DNA from 2 places in the Thermobifida halotolerans genome. Region 1 is predicted to be linked to the other one. Evidence: riboswitches for the same ligand, from Rfam matches in the RefSeq annotation. Region 1 holds a riboswitch; the other holds the start of a gene.
The links. Region 1 has a riboswitch for cobalamin ahead of cobN (cobaltochelatase subunit CobN). Riboswitches for the same ligand answer to the same signal wherever they lie in the genome.
Positions count from the first base shown of each region.

Region 2: linked by a shared signal. The riboswitch ahead of NI17_RS00675 (ABC transporter substrate-binding protein) and the one ahead of cobN (cobaltochelatase subunit CobN) in region 1 are both predicted to bind cobalamin.

Region 1 covers NZ_CP063196.1:4,971,510-4,981,566, reverse strand. Annotated here, with positions in the region: gene NI17_RS22255 (alpha/beta fold hydrolase) at 1-897, shown strand, start outside; gene NI17_RS22250 (hypothetical protein) at 1,068-1,565, opposite strand; gene cobF (precorrin-6A synthase (deacetylating)) at 1,855-2,646, opposite strand; gene cobN (cobaltochelatase subunit CobN) at 2,643-6,284, opposite strand; cobalamin riboswitch at 6,393-6,586, opposite strand; gene NI17_RS22235 (nitrite/sulfite reductase) at 6,603-7,793, shown strand; gene NI17_RS22230 (precorrin-8X methylmutase) at 7,790-8,470, shown strand; gene NI17_RS22225 (precorrin-2 C(20)-methyltransferase) at 8,467-9,996, shown strand.
Region 2 covers NZ_CP063196.1:150,065-160,121, reverse strand. Annotated here, with positions in the region: gene NI17_RS00680 (FecCD family ABC transporter permease) at 1-712, opposite strand, end outside; gene NI17_RS00675 (ABC transporter substrate-binding protein) at 717-1,742, opposite strand; cobalamin riboswitch at 1,805-1,980, opposite strand; gene NI17_RS00670 (hypothetical protein) at 2,111-2,314, opposite strand; gene NI17_RS00665 (serine/threonine-protein kinase) at 2,492-3,496, opposite strand; gene NI17_RS00660 (DUF4011 domain-containing protein) at 4,631-10,057, opposite strand, start outside.

The DNA.
Region 1 (10,057 bases):
GAACGGTACCGGCCCGTCGCCGTGGACCTGCGCGGGTTCGGCGACAGCGACCCGCTGCCGGTGGACGCGACCCGCGGACTCGACGACTACGCCGACGACGTGCTGGCCTTCCTCGACGCCTACGGCCTGGAGCGGGCGCACCTGGTCGGGTGGAGCATGGGCGGCGGCGTGGTCCTGCGCGTCACGCAGGCCGCGCCCGCGCGGGTGGCGTCGCTGACCCTGGTCAACCCGGTCTCGCCGTACGGTTTCGGGGGCACGCACGGCGTGGACGGCGCGCTCAACCACCCGTCGGGCGCGGGCTCCGGCGGCGGCACCGCCAACCCCGACTTCGTGGCCCGCCTGGCCGCCGGGGACCGTTCGGACGAGGCGCCGACCAGCCCGCTCCAGGTGTTCCTGACCACCTACGTCGCCCCCGGCTTCACCGCCGATCCCGAGACGGTGGACCGCTACCTGGACTCGATGCTGTCCACCCGCACCGGCGACGACCACTACCCGGGCGACTCCACGGCCACGGACGCCTGGCCCGGCACGGCCCCCGGAACCAGGGGCGTGCTCAACACGATGTCGCCGCTGCACCTGCGGATCGAGGGCCTGGAGAAGATCGACCCCAAGCCGCCGGTGCGGTGGGTCCGCGGCGACCGCGACGTGATCGTCTCCGACACCTCACTGCTCGACCTCGCCCACCTCGGCTCGATCGGCGCGGTCGAGGGCTGGCCCGGTCCCGAGCAGGCGCCCCCGCAGCCGATGGTCTCCCAGACCAGGCGCCTGCTGGACCGCTACGCCGAGGCGGGCGGACGGTACACGGAGACGGTGATCGACGGCGCGGGCCACAGCCCGCACCTGGAACGCCCCGAGGAGTTCCTGGACGCCCTGGTGGACGGGCTGGAGCAGGCGTGACACATCCCGCCCCCGGGGCCTTCCCGGGGGCGGGGCGGTGGCTCCGTCCGACACCGCCGTACCGTTCCGGTGCCGCGGTGCTCGGGGAGTTCCGGTGCGAATCCGGCGGCACGGGGTCCGCCACCGTGGTCGGGCGCCCGGACGCCGCGTTCGGGAGGGCGGACCGCCGGTCAGCCGCAGTTGCCCCAGGTCGGGCGGCCTCCGTAGGTCCAGACGCCGGTGAAGGGGGACTGGATCAGCGCCTCGTACCTCACGCACTGGTTGGCGGCGGGACCGCTCGCCGCCGCGTAGTGCGCGTAGTCGCCCCCGTCGCGGTGCCTGACGACGGTGGAGCCCGCCTGGACGGCGAGCAGCGCCTGCGTGTCGCTCGCGACCCCGTGCGCGTCCCCGGTTCGCAGGGCGACCACGCAGTTCTCCCCGTACTGGGCGTTCCACAGCAGGTACACGGTGCCCATCCGCTCGTAGGCGTGGCCGGGGAGGTCCACCTCGATCGCGTCGCTGTGGAGCACGGTGTAGTTGCCGTTGGACCAGCCGCATCCCGCCTCGGAGACAACAGCCGAGTCAAGCGAGTGCGCGGAGGCGGGGGCAGCGGTGCTCATCACCGCGGCCGCCGCCAGGCCGAGAACCAGAGCGGAGCGTCTGACAACACGTGCGAAGCCGGGGAACAAGGCCGCTTCCTTTCCGCGGGTCGGAACCGTCCCGGCAACGTTAGGGGCGCCCCGCCCGAATCGCCCGGGAAGCGGAGGTCGCTGCCCACGGCCGGTCGCGGACGGCCGCCCTCCGGCCGCCGATCCGCCAGCTGACGGCCCCAGGGGAGAGGCGGCGTGCGCTCCGTCGCAGAGGCGGGGAGTCCGCCACGGCACTTCCCGCCCCAGCCGTCTCTGCCGCCCCACCACGCCCCGCTCGGGGACCGGAGGCCCGCTCCCCGGCCGCTTCCGGCCGGGGCGGCGGGAGGCGTCAGGTCGGAGAGCGGCGGCGCAGCAGGTAGATGTCCATCACCCAGCCCCGGGACGCCCTGACGCGGGCGCGGGCGGCGCGGACGGTGTCGACGACCTCGCCGAGCGGCCCGGCGACCAACTCCTCACCGTCGGTGCCGAGGTTGGCGCCCCACCAGATGTCCCAGGCGTCGCCGGGCAGGTCGGCGCAGGCCAGGTTGCCGTCGAGCATCACCACCAGGTTGTCGGCGCCGGAGGCGACGTCGGTGGCCAGCCGCCGACCGGTGGTGACGGTGACCGGGCTGCCGATCCGGTTGAGCACCAGCCGGTACCGGGCGGCGAGCGCCTGGACACTGCTGACCCCGGGAACCACCCGGTAGTCGAGGTCCACCTCACCGGTCTCACGGACCCGCTCCACCACCCGGATCGTGCTGTCGTAGAGGCTCGGGTCGCCCCACACCAGGAAACCGACCGTGTCGTCGGGACCGGTCTGTTCGAGGAGGACGCGCGCGTAGGCGCGGGCCCGGGCGGCGTGCCAGTCCCGGACCTCGTCGCCGTACGCGCGGTCCGTCTTGGGGGCGCGGTCCCGGGGCGGGTCCGGTACCGCGACGATCCGGTAGCCGTCCCCGGTGATGTGGCGGCGGCAGATCTCCTCGCGCAGCGCCACGAGGTCGCCGGTGCCCGCCCGGCCCGCCTCCGCCTCCTTGTCGGCGACCAGGAAGACGTCGACCTCGTTGAGCGCCCGGACCGCCTCGACGGTGAGCTGGTCGGGCCCGCCCGGACCGATGCCGATGAGCAGCGCCCGCCGGGTCATGGGCGCTCCGTCCCCCGGTCCTCCAGGTCCCCCTCGACGTCGAGGTAGACCTGGCGCAGCGCGTCCATCGTCGCGGGATCGGGCGCCTCCCACAGCTTGCGGTCGGCGGCCTCGGTGAGCCGTTCGACGATGCCGCGCAGCGCCCACGGATTGGCCTGGCGCAGGAACTCCTGGTTCTCGGCGTCCAGGACGTAGGTCTGGGCGAGGGTCTCGTACATCCAGTCGGCGACCACACCGGCGGTCGCGTCGTAACCGAACAGGTAGTCGACGGTCGCCGCCAACTCGAACGCGCCCTTGTAGCCGTGGCGGCGCATCGCCGCCAGCCACCGGGGGTTGACGACCCGCGCCCGGAACACGCGGGCGGTCTCCTCCCCCAACGACCGGGTACGCACCTGGTCGGGGGTGGTGGAGTCGCCGATGTAGGCCCTCGGGGCGGCGCCGGTGAGGGCACGCACGGTGGCGACCATACCGCCGTGGTACTGGAAGTAGTCGTCGGAGTCGGCGATGTCGTGCTCGCGGGTGTCGGTGTTCTTCGCCGCCACCGCGATACGCCGGTAGTTGGCGCGCATGTCCTCGGCGGCGGGCTCGCCGTGCAGGCCGCGGCCGTAGGCGAAACCGCCCCACGCGGTGTAGACCTCGGCGAGGTCGGCGTCGGTGCGCCAGTTCCCGGAGTCGATGAGCTGGAGGATGCCCGCGCCGTAGGAGCCGGGCCGGGAGCCGAAGATCCGCCGCACCGCGCGGTCGGCGTCGCCGTGCTCGGCCAGGTCCCTTCGGGCGTGGGCGCGGACGTAGTTGACCTCGTCGGGTTCGTCCAGTTCGGCGACCATCCGGACGGCGTCGTCGAGCATCGCGACGACGTGCGGGAAGGCGTCCCGGAAGAACCCGGAGATGCGGACGGTGACGTCGATGCGGGGCCGTCCCAGCTCCTGCGGCGGGATGACGGTCAGCTTCCGCACGCGCCGGGACTCCTCGTCCCACTCGGGGCGCACCCCGAGGAGGGCCAGCACCTCGGCGATGTCGTCACCGGAGGTGCGCATGGCCGAGGTGCCCCACACCGACAGGCCCACCGAGCGCGGATACTCGCCGGTCTCGGCACGGTAGCGGTCGATCAGGGCGTCGGCCAGCGCGGCGCCCGTCTCGTAGGCGAGCCGACTGGGCACGGCGCGCGGGTCGACGGTGTAGAAGTTGCGGCCGGTGGGCAGCACGTTGACCAGGCCGCGCAGCGGCGACCCGGACGGTCCCGCCGGGACGTAGCCGCCGTCGAGGGCGTGCAGGACGGCGTCGATCTCGTGGCCGGTCCCGGCCAGGCGCGGAACGACCTCCTCGGCGGCGAACCGCAGGACGCGCACCACGTCGGGGTCGGCCTCCCCCAGCCGCTCGGCCGCGGCCTGTGCCGCGCCGGGGTCCCAGTCGGCCTCCTCCATGGCCTCCACCAGGGCGCGGGCGCGCGCCTCGACGGCGTCGACCCGCGCGAGGTCGCCGGTGTCGCCGTCCAGTCCGAGCGCGCGGCGCAGGCCCGGGACCGCGCCCGCCTGCCCGCTCCACACCTGGGAGGCGCGCAGGATCGCCAGCACCAGGTTGACGCGGGCCGGCCCGGTGGGGGCCGCGCCCAGGACGTGCAGTCCGTCGCGGATCTGGGCGTCCTTGACCTCGCACAGCCAGCCGTCGACGTGCAGCAGGAAGTCGTCGAACTCGGCGTCGTGCGGCCGTTCGGACAGCCCCAGGTCGTGGTCGAGTTTCGCGGCCTGGATCAGGGTCCAGATCTGCGCGCGGATCGCGGGCAGTTTCGCCGGGTCCATCGCGGCGATGTTGGCGTGCTCGTCGAGGAGCTGCTCCAGCCGGGCGATGTCGCCGTAGGACTCGGCGCGCGCCATCGGCGGCACGAGGTGGTCGACGATGGTGGCGTGCGCGCGCCGCTTGGCCTGCGCCCCCTCCCCCGGATCGTTGACCAGGAACGGGTAGACCAGCGGCAGCGCGCCGACCGCCGCGTCGGTGGCGCACGCCGCCGACAGCGCGGCGTTCTTGCCGGGCAGCCACTCCATGGAACCGTGCTTGCCCAGGTGGACGATCGCGTGGGCGCCGAAGCCGCGCTCCAGCCACCGGTAGGCGGCCAGGTAGTGGTGCGAGGGCGGCAGGTCGGGGTCGTGGTAGATCGCCACCGGGTTCTCGCCGAACCCGCGCGGCGGCTGGATCATGAGCACCACGTTGCCCGCCTGGAGGGTGGCCAGCACGATGTCGCCGTCGTCGACGAAGAGCGTGCCGGGCGGCTCGCCCCACGCCTCGGCCATCGCGTCGGTGAGTTCGGCGGGCAGCTCGGCGGTCCACTCGCGGTAGCGTTCGGCGGGGATGCGGACCGGGTTGCCCGCCATCTGCTCGGCGGTCAGCCACTCCTCGTCCTGGCCTCCGGCCTCGATGAGCGCGTGGATGAGCGTGTTGCCCGCCTCGGTGTCGTCGGCGAGATCCAGTCCGGGCAGTCCGTCGCCCAGGTCGTATCCCGCGTCGCGCATGGCGCGCAGCAGGCGCACCGCCGAGACCGGGGTGTCCAGGCCCACGGCGTTGCCGACGCGGGAGTGCTTGGTGGGGTAGGCCGACAGCACGACCGCGACGCGGCGCCGCTCGGGAGGGGTGTGCCGCAGGCGGGCGTGGGCGACGGCGATGTCGGCGGCGCGGCGGCACCGCTCCGGGTCGGTGACGTAGCGGGGCAGGCCCTCGTCGTCGAACTCCTTGAAGGAGAACGGCACGGTGATGATGCGGCCGTCGAACTCGGGGACGGCGATCTGGGAGGCGGAGTCCATCGGGGAGACGCCGTCGTCGGAGGCCTCCCACTGGTCGCGTCCCCAGGTCAGGCAGAGGGCCTGCAGGATCGGGACGTCGAGGCGCGCCAGCTCGGCGACGTCCCACGCCTCGTCGTCGCCCCCGGCTCCGGCGGTGGCCGGGCGGGCGCCGCCGGCGGCCAGCACGGTGACCACCAGGGCGTCGAGCGTGCCCAACTCGGCGATCAGGTCCGCGGGCGCGCCGCGCAGCGAGGAGCAGTAGAGGGGGACGGCGACGGCCTCGCCGGTGGCGTCGACGGCGTCGGCCAGGTCGTGCACGAAGCGGGTGTTTCCGCTGACCTGGTGGGCGCGGTAGTAGAGGATGCCGACCCTCGGCAGCGCGGCGTCCGGTTCCGCGCCTTCCGCGCCGGGGCGGGGCGGCCGGTCGAGCAGGCCCCATTCGGGCAGCTCGGTCGGCGGGTCGAAGCCCTCCCCGCCCAGCAGTACGGTGTCGCAGAGGAAGCCGTGCAGCGCGGCGAGGTTGGCCGGGCCGCCGTAGGCCAGGTAGCGGTGGGCCTCCGCGGCGGTGCCGACGGGCACGGTGGAGTGGGCCATCAGCTCCGCGTCGGGGGTCTGCTCCCCGCCGAGCACCACGACCGGAACCCCGCGGGCCAGGACCCGGTCGAGTCCCTGCTGCCAGGAGCGGGCGGAGCCCAGGATGCGCACGACCACCAGGTCGGCGCCGTCGAGGAGCGCGGGAAGCGAGCCGGGGCCGTCACCGGTGACACTGATGCGCGACGGGTTGGCCCAGACGTAGTCCGCGCCGCTGGCGCGGGCCGACAGCAGGTCGGTGTCGGACGTGGAGAGCAGCGCTACGCGGGGCATCGGCGGCCCGCCCGGAGTCCGGCGATCAGGGGGGACGGCGGCGGGAACGCCGGAGGCGGCGCGGGGCGCGGCACGGCACGGGCCATGGTCGATGTCTCCAAACCCTCGTGGACATGACGTGCCGTGGCCGGTCTCCTGGCTGACGAGTCACCGTCGACGGGCCGACCTTCCCGGGTGGTCCCCCAGTGGTCCCCGGGGTGGTTGCCCAACCCGGGTGAGGCCCGACGACTCCTCGATCACAGTGGCGAGGGCCGCGCCGGTTCCGCACCGGCTTCCCGTTCACCACGGCGAGCCCACCATAACCCACCCGGTGAGAGCGTGTGCAACCATGTGCCGGTGTTCAACCCACTGCCTCCCGACCGCTGCCCCGGGGTGCTGCGACCGCACCTCGCGGCCGACGGCGCGCTGCTGCGGATCCGTGTCCCCGGCGGCCGGATCGGCCGCCGGGGACTGGCGGCGCTCAGCCGGATCGCGGCCGACTTCGGCGACGGCGACCTCCACCTGACCTCGCGCGGCAACGTTCAGATCAGGGGGATTTCCACAACCCCCGAAGGGGAGATTCCGAACGATCTGTCGGATTCTGTGGCCGCTGCCGGCTTTCTGCCGTCCTTCGCCCACGAGCGGGTGCGCAACATCGTCGCCTCGCCCCTTTCCGGGATTGTCGGAGGACGAATGGACGTGCGGCCCGTGGTGGCCGCCCTGGACCGCGCCCTGTGCGCCGATCCGCGCCTGGCAGAGCTGCCGGGACGCTTTCTCTTCGGCCTCGACGACGGCCGCGCCGACCTCGCCGAAATGCCCTGCGACCTGGGGGCCCGCGCGGTCGACGGGGAATCGGCGCAGTTGCGTGTCGGCGCCCTGCCCGGTCCCGTGGTGGCGCGGGAGGAAATCGCCTCGGCGCTGACCGCGCTTGCGCTTCGCTTTCTCGACCTGCGCGCGGACCTGTGGAATGTGCGCCGGCTTCCCGGAAAAGGCCGGGAGCTGCTCGACGGGGCCGAATTCCCGGAGTCCTCCGGCGACACCGGCGAGACCGGCGGGCCGGACGCCGAGAAACGGCGGCGGAACGGGCGCCACGGCATTCTTCCCGTGTCGGACTCCGAGGCCGCGGTGGCGGGTTCGGTCCCGCTCGGCATCCTCACCCCGGCCCTCCAGAGGGCGCTTCTCGACTCGGCGGGGCACGGCTCGGAAACGATCGTCCTCACCCCGTGGCGCGGCGCCGTCGTGGCCCCGCTCGGCGCGGACCGCGCCGAGCGGGCCGCCGCCTCGCTCGCCGCGGCCGGCCTGGTCCTGGACCCGGACTCCCCGTGGAGCCGGGTCAGCGCCTGCGTCGGCTCCCCCGGCTGCTCCCGGAGCCGGGGCGACACCCGCTCGCGCGCGGCCGACCTGGTCCGACGCCTCGAGACCACCGACGTCCGCGACGACGGACTCCCCGTCCACGTCGCCGGCTGCGAACGCGCCTGCGGCGCCCCGCACACCCCACACACCCGCATCCTCATCGGGAGCAGCACGTGACACCACATCCACGTCCCGACAGCCACGGCCGACCGGTCCGACCACCCCGCCGCTACGAGTACGAGACCGACGGCGCCGAGATCTACCTCCGCTCCTTCGCCACCATCCGCGCCGAGGCCGACCTGTCCGGACTGCCCGCCGACGCCGAGCGGGTCGCCGTCCGCATGATCCACGCCTGCGGACAGCCGGACCTCAGCCGCGACCTGGTCGTCCATCCCGATCTGGTGGCGGCTGCCCGGACCGCGCTGCGCTCCGGGGCACCGATCCTCACCGACGCCCACATGGTCGCCTCCGGAGTGACGCGCACGCGACTGCCCGCCGACAACGAGGTGCTGTGCCTGCTGCGCGACCCCCGCGTCCCCGCGCTCGCCGAAGAGTGGAGAACCACCCGCTCGGCGGCGGCGGTGTCGCTGTGGGCCGACCGCCTGGAGGGCGCGGTCGTCGCGATCGGCAACGCCCCCACCGCCCTGTTCCACCTGCTGGAGATGGTCGACGCGGGCGCGCCCCGCCCCGCGGCGGTCATCGGCGTCCCGGTCGGGTTCATCGGCGCCGCCGAATCCAAGGAAGCCCTGGTGGCGCACCCGGCGGACATCCCCCACCTGGTGGTGCGCGGCCGACGCGGCGGCTCCGCCATGGCCGCCTCCGCGATCAACGCACTCGCCCAGGAGAAGGAATGAGCAGCACCTCCGGCCGCCTCTACGGCGTCGGCCTGGGTCCCGGAGACCCGGAACTGATCACCCGCAAGGCCGCCCGCCTCATCGCCGAGGCCGACGTCGTCGCCTACTACTCGGGCACCCACGGCCGCTCCATCGCGCGGTCCATCGCCGCCGAGCTGATCCCGGACGGCGTGGTCGAGGAGCGCCTCGTCTACCCGGTCACCACCGGAACCACCGACCACCCCGGCGGGTACGAGGGCGCCATCGCGGAGTTCTACGACGCCTCCGCCGAGCGCCTGGCCGCGCACCTGGAGCGGGGCCGCGCCGTGGTGGTGCTGTGCGAGGGCGACCCGCTGTTCTACGGCTCCTACATGTACCTGCACGACCGGTTGGCGCCCCGGTTCCCGGCCGAGGTGGTGCCCGGGGTGACCTCGGTGTCGGCGGCCTCGGCGGCGGTGGCGCGCCCACTGGTGCGCCGCACCGACGTGTTCACGGTGCTGCCCGGCACCCTGCCCGTGCCCGAACTGGCGCGGCGGCTGGCCGACACCGACGGCGTGGCGATCATGAAGCTGGGCCGGACGTTCGAGGGGGTCCGCGACGCCCTGGCGCAGGCCGGGCGGCTCGACGACGCCGTCTACGTGGAGCGCGCCTCCATGGACGGGCAGCGGGTGCTGCCGGTGGGGGACGTGGACCCGGCGAGCGTGCCCTACTTCTCGATGGTCCTGGCCACCGGCGACGACGCCCCCCGCAACGGAGGGGCGGCCACCCGGTCCCACGCGGTCGGAGAGACCACTGCGGCCGACCGCGCGGCGCCCGCCGAACTGCTCGTGGTCGGGCTCGGTCCGGCCGGGGAGCAGTGGTTGACCCCGGAGGCGGCACGGGCGCTCGCCGAGGTCGACCACGTCGTCGGCTACGGCCCGTACGTGGACCGCGTCCCTGTGCGGCCCGGCCAGCGGCGGCACTCCAGCGGCAACACGGTGGAGGTGGACCGGGCACGGCTCGCCCTCGACCTGGCGTTGGCCGGGGAGCGGGTGGCCGTGGTGTCGGGCGGGGACGCCGGGGTGTTCGGCATGGCCTCCGCGGTGTTCGAGGCGGCGCAGGACCCCCGCTACGCGGATGTTCCGGTGCGGGTGCTGCCCGGGTTGACGGCGGTGCAGGCGGTCGCCGCGCGGGCGGGCGCGCCGGTCGGCGGGGACTTCGCGGTGCTGAGCCTGTCCGACCGGCTCAAACCGTGGGAGGTCGTCGAGGCGCGCCTGGAGGCGGCGGCCCGCGCCGACCTGGTCATCGCGGTCTACAATCCCGCGTCCCGGTCCCGCACGACCCAGGTGGCGCGGGCCCGCGAGGTGCTGCTGCGGCACCGCCCCGGCGACACCCCGGTGGTGGTCGGCCGGAACGTGGGCCGCGACGGCGAGTCGGTGGAGGTCACCACCCTGGAGAAGCTCGACCCGGACGGTATCGACATGCGCTGCCTGCTCATCGTGGGCTCCTCCGGCACCTCGATGACCCCGTCGGGCGCGGTGTGGACCCGGCGGTACGTGCCGGACTAGCAGGCGGAGGGCGCGGCGCCAGAGGCATGAAGGCGCGGGAAAGTGTCCCTGGCGCCACGAT
Region 2 (10,057 bases), 630 kb from region 1:
CGAGCGAGGCCGCCGCGTCGCTGCCGAAGGCGAACGCGTCCAACGCGGTGGCGGTGTGGACGGCCACCAGCAGCACCGCGCCCAGGGCGGCGGCGCCCAGGGACACGTCGGTCCAGCTCGCGCCGCTGAGCGAGCCCAGCAGCCAGAACAGCACGCCGCGGGTCTGCTCGGCGTCGGCGGAGGAGATCACGATGAACGACGTCAGCGCCGAGAACAGCTGCATGGCGGCGACCCCGGAGAGGACGAGGCGGTCGGTGGTGCCGCCGGAGGCGTAGCCGAGCAGCAGCACGCAGGCGAAGGAGCACAGCGCTCCCGCGAAGGCACCCGCGGACAGCGACACCGCCCCGCCGCCCACGCCGAGCACCACCACCAGGACCGCCCCCGTCGAGGCGCCCGAGGAGACACCGAGCAGGAAGGGATCGGCGAGCGGGTTGCGCAGCAGGGACTGCAGGACCGCGCCGCAGACGCCGAGTCCCGCCCCGCACACCGCGGCGAGCAGGGTGCGGGGCAGCCGCAGGTCCCAGATGATCCCCTCGCGGATGGGGGTGAGGGCGGTCTCGCCTCCGCCGAGCCGGGAGGCGACGACCGCGGCGACGTCTCCGACGGCGATGTCGGCGGGACCGAACGTGATCGCCACGGCGACGGAGAGCACGAGCAGGACGAGGCCGCCCGTCCACAGCAGGAGGACCCCTCCGGGGCCGAGCCTGGTCACCGAGTCAGTCCACGAGGCCGAGGTCGCGCAGCCCCTGGGCGACCTTCTCGATCCCCTCGACGGTGCGGATCGACGGATTCATGGCAGCGCCGCTGAGCAGGATGTAGCGTTCGTTCCTCACCGCGTCCATGTGCTGGGTGACCGGATTGGTCTCCAGGAAGCGGATCTTGGCCTCCGCGGTCTCCGCGGTCTGTCTCTCGCGGGTGAGGTCGCCGATGACGAGGACGTCCGGATCGCGGTCGGCGACGGTCTCCCAGTTGATCTGGGGCCACTCGGCATGGGTGTCGTCGAAGACGTTGTCGGCGCCGACCGCCCCGGTGATGATCCCGGGCGCGCCGCAGCAGCCCGCCATGTAGGGGGCTTCGGAGTTGGCGAACCAGTAGAGGACGGTGACTCCGGAGGCGTCGACGTCGGCGGTGGCGGTGTCGACGCGCTCCTGGAGTTCGGCGACGAGTTCCTCGCCGCGCTCCGCGACCCCGAAGATCGCCGCGAGGTCGCGCACCTCCCCGTAGACGGCGTCCATCGTCAGCGGCTCCTCGCGGACGCCGTCCCCGTCGCCCTCGTTGGACTTGACGCAGTCGGCCGGGGACAGGTAGGTGGCCACTCCGAGGTTCTCGAAGTCCTCGCGCGCGGCGACCCCGCCCTCGCCGAGGGTGGAGGCGAACGACGCGGACACGAAGTCGGGCTCCTGCGCCAGGACCTTCTCGAAGGACGGCGCGTTGTCGGCCAGCCGGGGAACGGTGGCGTTGGCCTCCTCCAGCCCCTCGGCGACCGGGTCGGTCCAGGTCGCGGTCCCCACCATGCGGTCGGCCAGGCCGAGGGAGAGCAGGATCTCGGTGGAGCCCTGGTTCAACGAGACCGCCCGCTGCGGCGGGGCTTCGACGGTGACCTCCCGGCCGCAGTTCCCAACGGTCACGGGATAGCCGTCGGCGGCGTCGGCCGCGGGTTCGGCCGCCTGCGCGCCGCACGCGGTGAGCGGGAGGAGAAGGGGGAGGGCGATCGCGGCGAGGAGGCGTCGCGGTGACGACATGGTGGCTCCTGGTGCGTGAGGCTCGTTCGCGGAGCCTGGCGGCTGTTCGGCCTCCGTCCACGGCGCGGACGGAGGTGCCAGCAGGTCTTCGGGCTCGGGTTCGTCCGAACGGGGCGCCTTCCCGGAGGTCTCCCAGTGGCCGTTGCCCCGCCCGTCCCCCACACCGCTGCGCGTCAGCTCCGGATTCCCACCGGATTCCCTGGCCCAACGTGGGTTGACTGGCAGCCGCAACATACCACGCCGGTCTTCGGCTCCATCGAGCCTCCCCTGGACGCCGCGACCGCTCCGGGATCCGCCCCGCCGCGCACGCGGTCCCGTCCCGCCGGGGCTCGCCGCGGGGTGCGGCGGACCCCGGCGGGCGGGATCGCTCACTCCGAGGGCTCGGGCAGTTCCTCGCAGTCGATCTGCGGGTTGGCGCCCATGTAGTTCAGCGGACCGGCGACGACGGTGACGAGGGTGGTCCCGATCGACGCGCAGTTCTGCTCGGAGGTGTCGAAGTAGCCGCGCTGCCAGGCCGCCAACACTCCGATGGCCAGCCAGGCGACGACGATCAGCGATGCCAGACCGCGCACTGCTCCTCCTGGGGGGTCGGTGGTTCGTGTGCTCGTCCTACCCGGCGCGGGCGGGTCCATCCGAGGAGAATCCGGGAGGAGAGCTCCGGCCCCCGGCCCCGCGGAGAAGGACCTGACCACCGGAGTCGCCGCACCACCGCCGACGTGTTCACCCCGCTGTGGATTCGCTCGCGCCGGTCATTCCCGCCGGTCGGCCCTCTGCACGCGCCGGGGCGCCCGTCCAGGGGTCTGCCGCCGGAACGGCGCGACCGGTTGGGTGCGCACCGCCGAGCGCGACGGCGGTGCCGTGCGCGGCCGGGAGACCGCGCCGCAGCTTCGGGTCCGGCCGACGGCCAGTCCGCCGATCGCGGCGGCCAACTCCGCAGCTGAGGGCCTGCGGTCGGGGTCGGCGTCCAGCGCCGCCTGCACCCAGGGCAGCAGGCTCCGGGGGACACCGCGCAGGTCCGCCTGACCGTTGAGGACCCGCAGCGCCGTGTCGCGCACCGCTCCGGAGCCGAAGGGGCGCCGCCCGGTCGCGGCGTAGGCGACCAGTCCGCCCCAGGCGAAGACGTCGGCGGGGGGACCGGGAACGCGGTTGCGGAACTGTTCGGGGCTGATCCAGCCCGGCGAGCCGAGGATCTCCCCTGAATCGGTGTCGGCGGGCTCGTCGACGGTGCGGGCGATCCCGAAGTCGATCACCCGGGGACCGTCCTCAGCCAGCAGGACGTTGCCGGGCTTGAGGTCGCGGTGCACGATCCCCGATCGGTGGATGTCGGCCAGGGCCTCGGCCAGTCGTGCGGTGAAGTCCACCAGGTTCACGCCCGCCATCGGGCCGTCGGCGTCGACGGAGTCGCCCACCGTCGGCCCGAGGACGTGACGCATGGCCAGCCAGGGTCGGCGGGCGTGGAGGTCGGCGTCGATCGGCGCCGCGGTGCGGCGGGCGTCGACGCGGTCGAGCAGCGCGGCCTCACGGGCGAAGCGTTCCCGGTGGGCCGGGTCGGCGGCCGTCTCCGGACGCAGGGCCTTGACCGCGACCCGCTCCTCCGCCGGGCCGCGGGCCGCGTAGACCACCGCGGCGCCCCCCGACCCGATTCGTCCTGTGATCCGATATTTTTCTGTCTGTACCGGACCCGGTTTCTCCCCGTATCCGGTATCCGTTGTCGCCACATAGGGAACCGTCGCCGGTTCCCCGGGAAAAGCCATAGAGAACCCTCCGAGCGCAGAGCCGTCAGGTGCCATCATCGTGCGCACTTCCCGAAGCGGCCGCCTTACTCACACACATACACACAGAAGAGCGAAAAACGGTATCTTTTCGAGACGGAAAACCGCGGTCCGTAATACCGTCGGAGCCGCTACGGGGGCGCTGGCGCGGACCGGGGGTCTGGAATCCCGCACCTGCGCTTCGGCTGTCAGGGCGATCGCGGATCCCCGATGCTGGCCGGGGTGTCGCACGCACTGCTGCGCCGGGGCGCCTCCTGACGGGGCCTGGCACACTGCGGACGGTGAACTCTGGTGCCGCTGTTCCCGGTCGCTGTCTCCGCTCACGAAACGGTCAGATCCCGTCAGCTCCGTCGAGCCTGACCAGCGGAGTGCGTGAGGCCTCGACGTGGACGCGGATGATCGCCTCCCCCGGTAGGGGGCTTCCTCCACGGTCATCGACGGCCGATCAGAGCCTTGCCCTCGTCTCACCGAGGTTTGATGGCCGAGTTCGTGGCGGATACGGTCCCGCCGCCACTCCTGGCGAGGTCGAGGCATTCCACAGGACCCTCCGGAAGCGGGCCACCACCGGCTGCCGGTGGTGGCCCGCCCCGGACGGCCAGGGTGGAATACCTCCCCTTTCCCTGGGTTCTCCACAAAGACCCCCGCGCCCACCGCAGAAGCGAACACTCACATCTCAGTCAGTCAGATCTGTGCGATGTCGGACAGTGCCTCGTCGGAGGTGTCGACTTGCCCGGTTCCGCCGAACCGTCGTTTCGCACTCCGGTCGGCAGGTCACCGCTCCCTCTACTCCTGGTTGTTGGCCAGAGCACAGATCGCCCTGCGAATCATCGTTCGGTCCCTGGTGTTGCGTTTGAATTCCAGAACGCAACTCCCCTGGCTTTCCAGGGGCTGCGCGAGGTGGGTCTCCACGGCATCTCATTGTGCCTGTCCTTCCGGTCCCGAACCCCCCGAGGGGGCAGCGTAATCGGACCTCCTCTCGCCGGTCCTCGTGGAGGACGCGGCCCTCGGTTCGTTCCGGACACCGCCGACCAACTCCAGGCGGGACTGGGCGAGGCTGGCACCGCCGCCCTCGTACGGAATCCGCTCCGCAGGCGGGTTCCGCGTCCCGGTGAACCGCTACCTGTCCTCCCCGGGGGGCTCGGCCGGGACGATCAGTCCGTCCTCCTCCGCGAGTTCTCCCGAGTCGAGCAGCGCTTCGAGGTCTTTGGTGAGCGCGGCGGTGATGTCCTTTCCGCTGCGTTTCCACCCGAAGACCTCACGGGTCGACCTCAGCAGGGTCTCCCTCGCCACCCGTCGGGACTCCGCCACCAGCATCCGCATCGCCTCCCGCCGTTCGACGGGAGGCACCTCGGCGACTCTGCGCGGATCCTGTCCGGGGGCGGGACGGCGGACACTCAACTCGCTGCCCGGAGCCCAGACGGTGTCGTCTTTCTTGTGCAGCAGTTTTCCTCTGATCAGTCCCTGCAGTGCCTGCGCGAAGTTCTGCCGGACGGGCTTGGTGAGCCGCGTCCCTTCCGGCCAGTGGTCGAAGGCCCGACGAAACAGCAGGTCCCTTTCGATCGGACTCTCGACCGCGGCGATCGCGGAGAACATCTGCTGCAGGTAGGGCCGGGCTTCCGGCGAGCGCGGATCGAGATCGTGGGGAATCACCGATTCCGCCACCTCGGCCTCGACATATTCCTCCAGCCAGGGACGTCCGTGCGCGACGGGCTCGGGGACGTCACCGCCGTCGTCCTCGTCGGGAATCTCGACAATCGGCCCCTCCGCTTCCTGGGCCGTCCCCTGCTCCTGGACGTCCTCCACCGGTTCAGCCGGTGGTTCCGCGTCGTCTCGGGGTGTGGTCTCCGCGATCGCCGCCTCCACCGCCTCCCGGAGTCGCTTCTCAGCTTCTTCCCGGTCCCGGTACCACTCGGTGCCCCAGATGCGGTGCAGCCGCCAGCCGAGGTTTCGCAGCACACCCTCGCGGAGCCGGTCGCGGTCGCGGGCCACGCGGGAGGAGTGGTACATCGCCCCGTCGCACTCGATGCCGATGGCGTAGCGGCCGGGTTCCTGGGGGTGGCGCACCCCGAGGTCGACGCGGTATCCGGCCACACCGACCCGCGGTTGGACGTCGTATCCCCACTCCCGCAGCACCGCCATGACGGAGTCCTCGAACGGGCTCTCCGTCGCTGTGTCCTCGTCTCGGTCCCCGGTGGGTTGCGGGTCGAGCACGGCGTGTCCATATTCGGCATACCGGAGGTATTCGCACAGCCGCCGCAGCCCTTCGGCGTCGTTGGGGCCGAGGGCGACCTGGTCGGCGGAGAAGGAGGCGACGACCTCCACCCGGTGCTTGGCGCGGGTGATGGCGACGTTGAGCCGGCGGTAGCCGTCCGGTCGGTTGAGCGGACCGAAGTTCTTGTGGAACTTCCCGTCGCTGGTGGGGCCGTAGCCGACGGACAGGATGATGACGTCGCGTTCGTCGCCCTGGACCGTCTCCAGGTTCTTGACGAAGAAGCCGTCCAACCGGTCGTCGCCGCTCGTGCGGGATCGCAACTCCGGATACTGGTCGAATGCCTTGTCGACCGCGTCCTCGATTGCGTCCGCCTGCTCTCGGGACATCGCGACAACGCCCAGGGTGAGGCCGGGCCGGGTCCGGAAGTGGTGGATGACCCGCTGTGCGACCAGTTCGGCCTCGATACGGTTGTTGCGGCGGCCGCCCCGATCATAGACGCCGTCGGCTCTGAAGAAGACGACGCCGGTGTTGTTGTCCTCGACACGCGCGCCGGGGAAGGTGACGAGTTCACCGTCGTAGAACTTGCGGTTGCTGAAGGCGATCAGGTCCTCGTGGCGGCTGCGGTAGTGCCAGCGCAGCGGCAGCTCCCGCATCCGGCCGCTGGCCTTGCACATGTCCAGCAGCGACTGGAAGCTGTCGGGGTCTTCCTCGTTCCACTCCTCGTCCTCGTCGGCCACCCGGTCGAAGAAGCTGGTGGGCGGCAACTGCTTCTGGTCCCCGGCGACGATGAGCGCTCTGCCCCGGTAGACGCAGTTGATCGCGTCCGCCGGTTTGACCTGGGATGCCTCGTCGAAGATCACCACGTCGAAGGTGAGTTCCGGGGGAAGGAACATGCTGACGGTCAGCGGACTCATCATCAGGCACGGGGTGATGTCACGCACGTCGCTCCCCGCCTCTTCCATCAGGCGGCGTACCGGTTTGTGGCGACGCTTCTTCTCGGCCTCACGCTTGATGACGGTGATTCCCGTGGACTGCGACCGTACGTGCGAACGCCGTGCCGCCCAGTGGTGCAGCGTCGAGTACCGGGCCCATTCCTGCAGTCGAACGTCGTGGCTGCGGAATTCCGCTACTTCCGCATCACGCGCTTCACCGGGTTCGAGGCGGAGCCGTCCGTCTTCGGCGAGCCGCTGGTCCACCCAGGCTCGGAGTACGGCCCGTTCGACCGCGTCCGGCCACAGGTTCGGGTCTCCTCCGGCCTGGACGTAACGGCGCAGCAGCGCTTCGAGACCGTACCGGCGTATCTCCTCGCCCGTGGACGCCGCAGTACGCCACTGGTCCAGGGACGCGACGCTGTCTCTCATGCCGAGCAGGCGCTTCTCGGCCTCGGTGAGGTCCTCCCCCAGTTCCTCGGCGAGCCGTTGGCGGACGGCCGTCTGGAACAGCGCGGTGAACGCCTGCCGTGCCTCTTCCCATTCCTCGATGGCTCTCCGCAGGTCCGTGGTGTTCTTACCGGCCTGCAACCCGGTGATGGCCTCGGCGGACCACCCCTCCGAGGAGTCCGCGCGCAGACCGGAAACGATGTCGTGGACTCCGCGCGCCCAGTCGACCGCCTGTCCCAGGACGTCGTCCAGGTTTTTGTCGATGCGGTAGAGCCTGCCGAGAAGGGAACGGTCTGCGGTCTCGGACTGCTCCCGGACGGCTTCGGCCGCTTGGAGTTGTCGGGCGAACCGGATCCGCCGGTCCGCCTCGGCGACGGTCGCGGAGGCGGCGGCAGTGCCGAAGGCTCCTTCGACCGTCTGCGCCGCGTGGGCGACGCGTTCGGTGTTGGCGTCCAGCCATCGGGTGGCGTGCTCCGGTGCGAGGCGGGCGACCGCTGCCGTGCCGCCCAGTCCGGTCCTCGCCACGGTGGGCCACTCTTCCAGGGTGTGCCGTGCCTGTTCCAGGCTGTCGGCGAGGTCGCTCAGATCTCCCTGGGAGAGGAAACTCGCCAGGACCGCCAACTCCTGGCTGTCCAGTTCCCGACGCCAGCGTTCGGCCTTGGCGACCGCCTCCTCGGCTCCGGCCGTGTCGGTCTCCTCCTCCAGCCAGAACGAGCCGAAGACGTCGGCGAACCGGGGGAACTGTTCGCGCAGCAGCCAGTGGTCGCGGTGCCACCGGCGAGCGTCGTCCAACCGGTCGGTGATCTCGTCCTGCCACCGACTGTTCAGGGTGAGCGAGGCGGCCAGGGCACGATCACGGTGGTAGGCGGTGCCGAGAACGCCCTGTACCCGGGGGTCGCTCTCCGCGACGTCGGAGACGGCGGCCTGTTCACGGAGCGACGTGATGTCGGCGGGTTCCCCCCGGACTCCGTCGACAAGCCCGTCCAGGGTCTCGCGGCACACCCGGTTCGCCTGCTCCGCCCAGTCCAACGCCTGGCGCAGTTCGGTTTCCCGGTTGATCGGAGCCTGCCAGAAGGGGCCCAGCACGGCCCGGTCCGCCTTCTCCTCCTGGTCGAGGTTCACCCATGCCTCGCGGAGGCGCAGCAGTGCGTCACGGATGCCGCGTGCCTGGTCCGTGGTGGTGGCATCCTTGCCCACGGCGGGGGTGAGCAGGTCGATGAGACCGGTGTCGGAACGTAGGCGGGCTGCCGCCCCCCGCAGCCAGGCCACGGCTTCGGCCAGCGGACGTTCGGTGAGTACGGCACCGTCGGGTAGGTACTTCTGGGCCTCCCGCCAGGACCGGAGTTCGTCGAGGGCGGTCCTGGCCCGCTGGTTGGCCGCTTCCCCCAAGGGCTCACCGTGGGCGAGGAAACGTCGGACTCCGCTGCGGTCGGTTTCCGGCGCCGACGCCACCATCAATCCCGCGATACAGAACGCGGTGTCGAGCGCGGTGAAGTCGGTGTCCTCTCCGTCCCAGTACTCGCCGAGAACGGTCTGGTAATCGGTGCTGCGCTGTTCCAGTTCCCGGTGTGCTCGCTGCCATCGGAGCGCCTCGCCCAGCCGTTCGGGAATCCTCCTGTCCCAGTTGCCGGTCACGGTGAGCGAGGAGGCCAGTTTCCTGTCCGCGCGGTAGGTGGAGCCGAGCCTGCTCAGCGCACCGTAACCGGTGAACCGCTCGCACAGTTCCGCCAACCACTCCTGGGTCAGCACCCGATTCTCGTGGAACAGGTCGGAGGCGGTTTCGCGGGCCTGTGCCAGCTCAGCGACCTGTGCCCGGGCGTCCTGTGCGGTTTCTCGGGCGGCTCGCAGTGCGTCCTCGTCCAGCCAGGCCGGGGACGGCATGGTCGCGGACTCCAGTCGGGCGGCGATCTCCAGCGTCGTGTGAACACTGTCGTGGTCCTCGGGGACGGGAAGCGACAGGGTTCGGGCGATGTCACGTCCTGTGGCGAGCAGGTTCTCCAGGGTCCGCGCCCAGCGGTCGAAGAACTCGGCGTCGGAGCGCGCCCGGTCGGCACCGAGTCCCGCGGTGTCGAAGTCGGTTCCCGCTCCCTCGGGGTCGGTGTGCGCGGCGACGTCGGGCAGTGTCCTCCAGTCGACGCGGGTGAACGCTCGCAGATCGGTTTCGGCGTGGACGTAGGTCCGCCAACGCTCCCAGGCCGCCGTGGCCGGGGTGCGGACCTCCGTGGTGAAATCGGCGGCGGTGAGCCAGTGGGCGGGGACGTCCCCGCGTTCGGTGACGGTCTGAACCGCCCGCCGCCAGGTGCGCAGCCGGTTCTGCAACTCGGTGAGGTCGTCGCGGTCGAGGACGCGGGGATGGAACAGGTCTTTGGCCGCGTCCCTGCTGGTTCGCAACTGGGCCCGCTGCCGGGTGAAGTCCCCGAGACTGGCCCGGACTTCCTGGACCCGGCTTCCGGGAAGCCAGCGGGGCTCCGGGAGGGGTTCGGCGCTCAGGTCCACCGCGACCGCGAGCAGGCGCTGGGCCACCTGGTGCTCCCCGGGGACGGGAAGGCCGGTACGTCGCACCGTCTCTTCGACGGTCCCGGCTGCGTCCGCCATGCGCCGAGCCCACTCGCCGCACAGTTCCGCCAGTTCACGCGCTTCCGCTCCGGTGAGAGCCGCCAGTGGGATCGTGGTCGGTGGTTCCGCCGCGGTTGGTGTGCCCTTCTCGATGCCGTCGACCGTGGGCAGGCGGCTGACCCTCTTCCAGTCGAAGTCCGCTCGCGCACGCAGGGAGGCCAGTTCGGTGAGCCGTCCCGCGGCTTCGGCGACGGGGCGGGCCACCTCGGTGTCGAAGTCGGCGCTGACGAACCAGTGGGGCGGCACGTCGTCGCATTCGTCGAGGACGTCCAGCAACGCGATCCAGCGGTGTGCGCGGTCGACGCTGGGGATTCCCCGGTCGCCCGCGATGCGGGC